Linked DNA regions of Pelorhabdus rhamnosifermentans. Each later gene encodes a partner of the first gene's protein in a complex. Links are inferred from orthologs where the notes say so. Each region holds a gene or a part of one and is shown on either strand. Other genes may lie near its edges.

Region 1 (4,420 bases):
CTAATATACGGGACTTCAAAAGGGCTGCACGAGATTTAATTGCATCGTGTAAGGTACTTTCTCTGATTCCCTCCCTCTTAGCCGACCATGTCCTACGGGAGGCGGAATATTTTCTAAAGATTCTCGAAGAAATTCAACAAGACTTGGCAGAGATGGATACTCCTCCGATTAAAACATGTGATTATTGAGAAAAGACACCCGCTTAAAATCCCTACCCTGGACTAAGCCGAAATAGGGATTTTCCAATATCATTTCGATTAATTATTTTTCGCTAATAAGTAAATGCTAAATAAATGAACTAACTAGAGGAGTGATATTGTTATGACAGAAAAATATACGGAAGAACAATTACTGGCTATTGCAAAAGAATGTAATGAATTCGAGCATATTATAAATGCGATGGGCTATGGTTACTCATTACTTAATGTCTCTCCAAAAGATTATAAAAGACGTTGTACTGATTGTACACACTGGCTAGATGCCTCATGTAGGATATTTCTTTCAGAAATATCTCAATGGCATAAATAGCAAACTTTCCGCAATCATCACCATTCATTGTTCCTAAACATCACATGAATGGCAGCACAAACTGCCCCAATAACATCCCCAATCAAATCTAAATCCGTATCTAACAAACCTGGCTGACTAGGTAGCGTTGGCGGCGAGATTATATCGGTAAGAAATTCTGCAATTTCATAAATTGCACCAATGCTAATTCCTAAACAAATAACCAAAATAAATTTGAAGGATCGATTTACAGCATCTTTCAGAAGCTGAACAACTAAAATATAGGTAAATAGTGACAATGCATAAGTTCCAAAGACATGTAGTATTTTATCAAAAACTGAAGAGAGTGCATACAAGTCCAGATAATAGCCAAAAAAACTATCACTAACAAGTGTAATTCCTACCACGACTCTAACAAAATTATTCATAACCAGCTTATATCTTGCCTCTAAAAACATATATACGAGCCAAATACCTGTTGTTACCATCACACTCCGAATGTATTCAAAGTGTAATCCCATAGCTAATCCCACTACTACTAGGATTTGAATTAGTATAATCAACATATTAATTCTAAACTTGAGCGATTTATGCATGTTTATAATACCTCTACTAATTCAGATAAATTCACCCCTCCCCGTTGCAACTAGGAGGGGCAATTTCCGGTTAAAGAGAAAAATCGAGAGTGATTTATTACCTATAACCTTCATACTATTTTTACCTAATTTTATGACTCTATTCATGCGAAATAAAAAAAGAGCTTCCCATAAGTTTAGCAATCTCATGAAAAGCCTCTTTACGCTCTCTGAAAAACCGGCAATCGGATCAACTTTCGACTGTATTTGACATTTTATGAACTTAATAGTACAATAAAGCCAAAATAAATTCGATAAAATATACCACTTTTTACTACAGAATTAAATTGAGATACATACTAAAGTTTGTAAAATGAATATATCAGAAGCAATGGTGCTCCAAACAAAGATTCTTAAATCGAGAATCCTTTAGTTTGGAGTATTTTTTTGTTAAATAAGATAAAAAAAGAATTGTGGAGTACTGGAAAAAACGGAGGGATATTGATGGCACAAACGAAAATTATCACTGATGAAATAACTACATTGCAGTCAACGGAATCTAAATGCTGGTGGAGAGAGATTAGCAAAAAACAGTGGTATGCCTTATGGGCATCTGTTCTGGGATATATTCTTGATTCATTTGATACCATGGTATATGCTTTTGCGTTGACAAGGATTCTCAATGAATGGGGCTTAACAACAGTTGAGGCTGGACTTTTATCTTCAGTAACTTTGTTCTCTTCTGCATTTGGAGGAGTTTTTTTCGGCGCAGTAGCAGATAAAGTCGGCCGCAAAAAAGCAATCATGATCACGGTCTTATTATTTTCAATTTTTTCAGGTTTAAGTGGTTTATCACAAAATATCGTCCAATTAGCAATTGCTCGGGCCTTACTTGGTTTAGGCATGGGGGGCGAATGGACAGCAGGAGTTCTTTTGATTTCGGAAACTTGGCCAGCAAAGCATCGCGGTAAGGCAATCGGACTGATGCAAAGTGGATGGGCGCTGGGGTATTTTTTGGCTGCTTTGGCAGCTATGGTTATTTTGCCTGCATTTGGTTGGCGCGTCTTATTTTTTCTTGGAATACTTCCAGCGTTATTTTCTTTGTGGGTCCGGTCGTTCGTCGATGAAACTGAATTATGGAAAAATTTAAAAGAAAACCCAAATAAAAAAACGAACATACTACAAATATTTAAAGGAGATCTTTTAAAACATACGGTTGTAATTACATTGGCAAGCTCTTTTTTGATGTTTGCCTATTGGGGACTATTTAGTTGGTTACCAGGCTTTTTGAGTATGCCCATAGAAAAAGGAGGAGCAGGGTTAAGTGTTGTAAAGTCATCCGCATGGATGATGCCAACGATGCTTGGAGCATGGGGCGGATATGTATCTTTTGGCTTTTTAGCCGACAAGTTTGGGCGACGCCCGATTTTTGCTGCATTCCTTATGATGTCGTCTGTATTTGTTTATGTGTATGGTAATGTACGCGATGCAAATTTGCTTATTCTTTTGGGACCATTTGTTGGTTTCTTTGGTTCTGGAGCATTTAGTGGTTTTGGTGCCTTTACATCTGAGCTATATCCTACGTCAGTACGAGGTTTAGGTGCTGGATTTACTTATAATGTTGGTAGAATTATGAGCGCGTTTGCACCGATTATCATCGGTTATTTTGCTGGAATCTATGGTCTGGGAGTTTCACTAGGGCTTACCGCAGTTTCATATTTTCTCGCCGCTCTTACTATCTACTTTATTCCAGAGACAAAAGGCGTAAAACTGAAATAGTTGAATACCATTATGATCCATATCATCGATTAACATTTGGGTGCCTTTACCACGTTTCAAAATGATAAATAAAAAGGGCTTTCCCAATTAGAAGGCCCTGAAAAGTTATTCAAGAATCAGGTAACAAGTTACAATTTTTGATCACATATTAATCGAAGAATATATCATTCTTCAGTATCAGTCTAGTAATGTTAAGATTGAGCGATATTAAATTGCACGTAAAAAATAGAACCCGACGGGCTACTATCAATATATAACGATGCCTGATGACGTTCGATAATGGTATAACAAACGGAAAGCCCAAGGCCTGTGCCGCATTCTTTAGTGGTAAAAAAAGGCGTACCAATTTCATCTAAGATATCGGAAGGAATTCCAGTTCCCTGGTCTTGGACAGCCAGAATAGCATAATCATCTTGCATATAGGTGTAAATTGTTAATGTTTGGTTGGGTTGCATAGCTTCTAAACCATTACGTACGAGATTAATCAACAACTGCCGAATTTCATTTTCATCAATCAAAATTGGCGGCAGCAAGCCTAACTCTAAAATAACATTTTGATTAAGACTCTTCGCATCTGCTAAAATAAGTGGATATAATTGCGTAAGAATCGTATTTAACTGTTGTTTCTTTAGCGAAACTCTTTTATCCTTACAAAGTGCCAGATATTCGGTAATAATCGTGTTGATTCGATCCACTTCCTGTAACATCATGAGTGTGCGTTCTTGATCCCTTTTAAATTGTTTTTTATACATCAGTTGCAAATAGCCACGTATTGTCGTTAATGGATTGCGAATTTCATGAGCTAGATTGGCAGCCATTTGACCAACAATATGAAGACCTTCCAGGCGACACATCTCTTTTTCCAAATGCTTTCGATTAGTAATATCACGGGCAATACCTTCTAATGAGGTTACCATTCCATCATTGTTTGTAATAGTAACGTTTTGTAACTCAACCCATTTCACGGAATGATCTTTGCATAGTATTCGTATAGCTAAGGACTGTGTAGGAGAAACAAATGAGCGAATGAATTTTTTAAACAAAGGCTTGTCATCAGGATGAATTAATTGTAGCGGTAAAACTGGGTTGTCATAAAATTCCCGTGGCGTAAATCCTGTTATGTTGATCAATGACGGACTTACATAATCAAAGTGTCGCACAGGATACAGGCAAAAGCGATAAATGATAGCTCTAGCATTTTCCGCCAACAAATAAAGGTTCTTTTCACTTTCCAATAATAATTCTCTTACCTGTTGAGAGTACATCATAAGCATACAGATGCCAATTGATACACGCAAAATGGCGTCGAGCGCATAAGCCCATGGCGAAAGCCATTCGATAGTTCGTAGGAAAGGAAAGTCAAAATGGTGTAATCCCAATAATATAAAGGGAATGACGGTGATGCATCTGACTAAATGACTAATGTACAGATACTTATAGAGAATGAAGCCTGTCCAAATGTAAGTGCTCCCGTAAAAGGTAGACGTCGGTAATGCATAAATAGTGAAAGGCCAGCCTAATAAGACGCCACAGTTGCTTACCACTGTACACAATATAGC
Region 2 (4,277 bases), on another replicon or contig:
CAGCAATACAAACAACTCATTGAATACCAGCTGAATCAGACGGAAATCACGCTATATGGAAAGCAGCGAGCAGCAGTCTAGGAAACCTTTGCTTTGATGGTGTTTTGAATAATGGTTGCAGTAAAGCTGAATTTCCGGTAAAATGGAATGAGTTAATTGTCAGGAGGATACCATGCAATACCAAACTACACTAGCCGAAGAGGTAACTTATACCGGAATTGGACTGCATTCCGGATTGAATGTAACCATCGTTTTGCAGCCAGCAGCGGCAGATACAGGCATTGTTTTTGTCCGAGCCGACCTTGCTGGTCGTCCTTCTGTTACGGCATTCGCTGCAAATGTAACGAATACAATGAGGGCTACGACGCTTGAAAATGGAGCAGCTAAAGTTTTTACGATAGAACATCTCATGGCGGCTTTTTCCGGCATGGGAGTGGATAATTGCCTTGTCACCATGACTGCACCGGAACCGCCTGTTGCCGACGGCAGCGCCTTGACTTTTGTCCGGCTCATTCAGCAAGCAGGAATTATCGAGCTTACGGCGAAACGACAGATTCTAAAGGTAGCGGCAGAACAGACGGTCCGCGTAGCAGATAAGTTTATTACCATTTTACCTTATGATGGTTTGCGCATTACTTTTACTTCGATTAATGCTCATCCGCTGCTTGGCGTACAATTTGGTGATTACGAAATAACACCGGAACTTTTTTGTCGGGAAATTGCGCCAGCTCGTACCATTGGTTTTATGAATGAAGTAGCAGCCCTGCAAGCCCAAGGCCTTGCCAGGGGTGGCAGTCTGGAAAATGTCGTTGTTTATGATGAGAAAGATGTGCTGACACCGCTCCGGTTTTCTGATGAACTTGTTCGCCATAAAATTTTGGATGTTGTGGGTGATATGGCTTTGGCAGGCTGTGTACAGGGACATATTATTGCCGTGAAATCCGGTCATGCTCTGAACACCGTCTTGGCCAAACAAGTGCTTGCTGCTCACAAGCGGGAGTCGGGCGGTATTTTGTGGATGAGTAATAAGGAGGCAGAGTAAGGCTATGTTAAATTCCGAAGAAATTCAGCAAATTATTCCCCATAGGTATCCCATGCTGCTTGTAGATCGTATTGTTGAACTGGAACCATTGAAGCGGGCCGTGGGAATTAAAAATGTTTCTATAAATGAACCGTTTTTTCAAGGCCATTTTCCTGATAATCCGATCATGCCTGGCGTACTTATTTTGGAGGCCATGGCTCAAGTCGGTGGTGTCGCTATGCTTTACCCGGAAGAATATCGTGGCAAGCTGGCTTTTTTTGCCGGCATTGAAAAAGCCAAGTTTCGTAAAATGGTTGTTCCGGGCGATCAGCTCAGGATGGTTGTTGAAATCTTGAAAATCAAGGGCCTGATTGGGAAAATAAAAGCCGAAGCTTTTGTAGATGACCAAGTCGTAGCCGAAGGCGAATTTATGTTTGCTCTATCACATAAAAAAGCGGAAAAGCAGGTAAACAAGTGATATTCAGTTGAAAAGATGAGAAAATAGTCTCGTTTTACCTGAATAGCCTGAAATATCGCCCTAGGGGCTTAGCAACGGGGCGACTCATGAGTCGGATTATATAGTATTAAATAGCTACGTTCAGTAGTCGTTTTCAAGCAGAACTAGAAGGAGTTGATGTACGGATGAAGGCAGAACCCGTAGTCATACCCATCCGTAAAATACATGAAACAGCAGTCATTCATCCGGCCGCTCGCATTGGCAAAGACGTAGAGATCGGTCCCTATGTTGTCATTGGTGAGAATGTTGTTATTGGTGATGGAACGAAAATTATGGCTCATGCTGTTATTGATGGTTGGACGAGCATTGGTCGAGAATGTGTCATTTTTCCCAGTGCATCCATTGGTGCCGAGCCGCAGGATTTAAAGTTTAATGGCGAAAAAAGTTATGTCTTTATTGGGGATTACACCAAAATACGAGAATTCGCCACAGTCCATCGGGCCACAGGTGAAGGCGAAGAAACACGCATTGGCATGCACTGCCTCATGATGGCGTATACCCATGTTGCGCATAATTGTATTGTTGGCAATCATGTCATCATGTCCAATGCCGCGACGCTTGCCGGTCATGTTATAGTAGAAGATCGGGCCGTCATTGGCGGATTAGCTGGTGTTCATCAATTTGTCAAGATTGGTCGGAATGCCATGATTGGTGGCGCTACCAAGATTGTACAGGATATTCCGCCTTACGTGATTGCTGATGGCAATCCCGCCCGGGTGAGGGGACTCAATAATGTAGGTATGTCGCGGGCTGGTATTAGTCCCATGGCCAGACGCAACCTTAAGAAGGCTTATCGTTATCTCTATCGTTCTAATTTGAGCTTGCCTCATGCCATTGCTGTTATGGAACAAGAATTGGATTCTTGTGAAGAAGTAGAACATTTCTTGCGCTTCTTGCGCAACGCCGAACGGGGCATTTGCCGTGGTCGGCGTGACGAAACGGGAGAATAAAATTGATGAAAACAATTGGTTTATTGGCTGGTGTCGGAAGATTGCCTGTCGAATTTGCCCGTGCCGCTCGCGGCATGGGCTTTGCCGTGATTACCATGGCTGTTGTGCCTGGTACGGACAAAGAACTTTCGGCTGTTTCAGATAAATTTTTTGATATTTCTATTGGTCAATTGGATACAATAATGCTAAAGCTAAAGCAAGAGGAGATTCACGAAGTAACCTTGCTTGGTAAGGTTACGAAAGAGCTTATGTTTACAGGAAAACTCGCTCTGGATGAAAGAATCAAAAAATTATTAGCCGCTTTGCCTGATTATAGTGATGATACGCTCATGCTGGCTTTTGTACGCGAACTGGCTGCTGCTGGGATTCGCGTGCTTGATCAGACACAGCTCATTGCTTCACTCATGCCTCAGCCGGGTGTACTTACAGTACGCAAGCCAACGGCAGAAGAATGTACAGATATGAAATTTGGGTTTGCTATGGCCAAACATATTGGCGCTCTTGACATTGGTCAGACCGTTGTTGTCAAGAACAGCGCTGTTTTAGCTGTAGAAGCCATTGAAGGAACAGATGCCTGCATCAAGCGCGGCGGCAAACTTGGTTGTGGCGGCGTCATTGTTGCGAAGGTAGCCAAACCGAATCAAGATATGCGGTTTGATGTTCCTGGAGTGGGAATTGCGACGATTCATTCCATGCTGGAAGCAGAGGCCGTTGGGCTGGTCATTGAAGCAGGAAAAACGCTCTTGATTGATCAGAAGGCAGTTGTTAAGCTGGCTGATGCCCATGGCATTGCCATTGTAGCCATGTAAAACGAGGGCCGCAGATTCATTGATTCACTGAGAACGTCTTTTCTCTGTGTTTCTTTGCCTCTGTGGCCCTTCTATAGTGGGAGATGTCTTATGAAAATTATGATTTCAGTCGGCGAAGCCTCAGGTGATCTCCATGGTGCTCGTTTGGCTGCCGCTTTAAAACAACTACAACCGGATATTACGCTGCTTGGCATGGGCGGACAGGCCATGCGTGCCGCTGGGGTTGAACTTGTCTATGACATTGCTGATTTGGGTGTTATGGGTATTGTGGAGGTCATCAAGAATTTGCGGCGTCTATTTGTTTTACGTGATGAACTTGTTTGTGTAATGAAACGCGAACAACCAGATGCCCTTGTTGTTATCGACTATCCTGGTTTTAATATGAGGCTGGCAAAGAAGGCCAGGGAACTGGGCATTCCGATCATTTCCTATATTAGTCCGTCCGCCTGGGCCTGGGGCAAAGGCCGAGCCAAAGAAACAGCTGAAATCGTCGATCGTGTAGCAGCTATTTTCCCTTTTGAGGCGAAAGTTTATGAAGAGGCAGGAGCGAAGGTGACTTTTGTGGGGCATCCTTTACTGGATATTGTCAAGTCGTCCATGAGTAAGGCTGCAGCCTATGAATTGTTTGGGACTGATCCCAATCACCCTGTCGTACTGCTTATGCCAGGCAGCCGGGTGCAGGAAATTGATAAGCTTTTGCCTGATATACTTCAGGCAGCCGAATTGATTGCAAAGCAGCTGCCAAGCTGCCAATTTTATTTACCCATTGCTTCTACTATTGCACGAGACAGAATTCAGGGACAATTAGCCAAGCGTAGCGTTTCTGTTACGCTTACGCAGGAAAACACCTATGATTTAATGAATATAAGTAATCTGGCTATTGCTGCTTCAGGAACAGCCACACTGGAAACCTCTCTCATGAAGGTACCTACCGTGATTATTTATCGTGTCAATGCTCTGACTTACTGGATAGGTAAACG

What was found.
Region 2: the proteins of Ga0466249_RS04675 (region 1) and lpxA are in contact, whole or in part, in a crystal structure (PDB 4J09), measured with the Escherichia coli proteins. The link is inferred for Pelorhabdus rhamnosifermentans from one-to-one orthologs.

What each region holds. Positions count from the first base shown.
Region 1 is NZ_JAHGVE010000002.1:302,469-306,888, reverse strand. Bases 765-3,695 are described here. They hold Ga0466249_RS04675 (MFS transporter), read left to right. Parts: upstream 765-1,529; coding sequence 1,530-2,861; downstream 2,862-3,695. Other genes in these bases: Ga0466249_RS04670 (ATP-binding protein), read right to left, coding at 3,053-3,695; Ga0466249_RS04680 (DUF2238 domain-containing protein), read right to left, coding at 765-1,073. Also shown: Ga0466249_RS04690 (DUF2935 domain-containing protein), read left to right, coding at 1-188; Ga0466249_RS04685 (hypothetical protein), read left to right, coding at 322-528; more of Ga0466249_RS04680, read right to left, coding at 546-764; more of Ga0466249_RS04670, read right to left, coding at 3,696-4,420. UniProt on the Escherichia coli protein: Probably transports across the inner membrane the two dehydrated forms of N-acetylneuraminate (Neu5Ac), 2,7-anhydro-N-acetylneuraminate (2,7-AN) and 2-deoxy-2,3-didehydro-N-acetylneuraminate (2,3-EN).
Region 2 is NZ_JAHGVE010000001.1:56,781-61,057, forward strand. Bases 788-3,575 are described here. They hold lpxA (acyl-ACP--UDP-N-acetylglucosamine O-acyltransferase), read left to right. Parts: upstream 788-1,663; coding sequence 1,664-2,488; downstream 2,489-3,575. Other genes in these bases: lpxC (UDP-3-O-acyl-N-acetylglucosamine deacetylase), read left to right, coding at 788-1,042; fabZ (3-hydroxyacyl-ACP dehydratase FabZ), read left to right, coding at 1,047-1,499; Ga0466249_RS00310 (LpxI family protein), read left to right, coding at 2,494-3,297; lpxB (lipid-A-disaccharide synthase), read left to right, coding at 3,388-3,575. In the rest of the region: Ga0466249_RS00290 (amino acid ABC transporter ATP-binding protein), read left to right, coding at 1-81; more of lpxC, read left to right, coding at 173-787; more of lpxB, read left to right, coding at 3,576-4,277.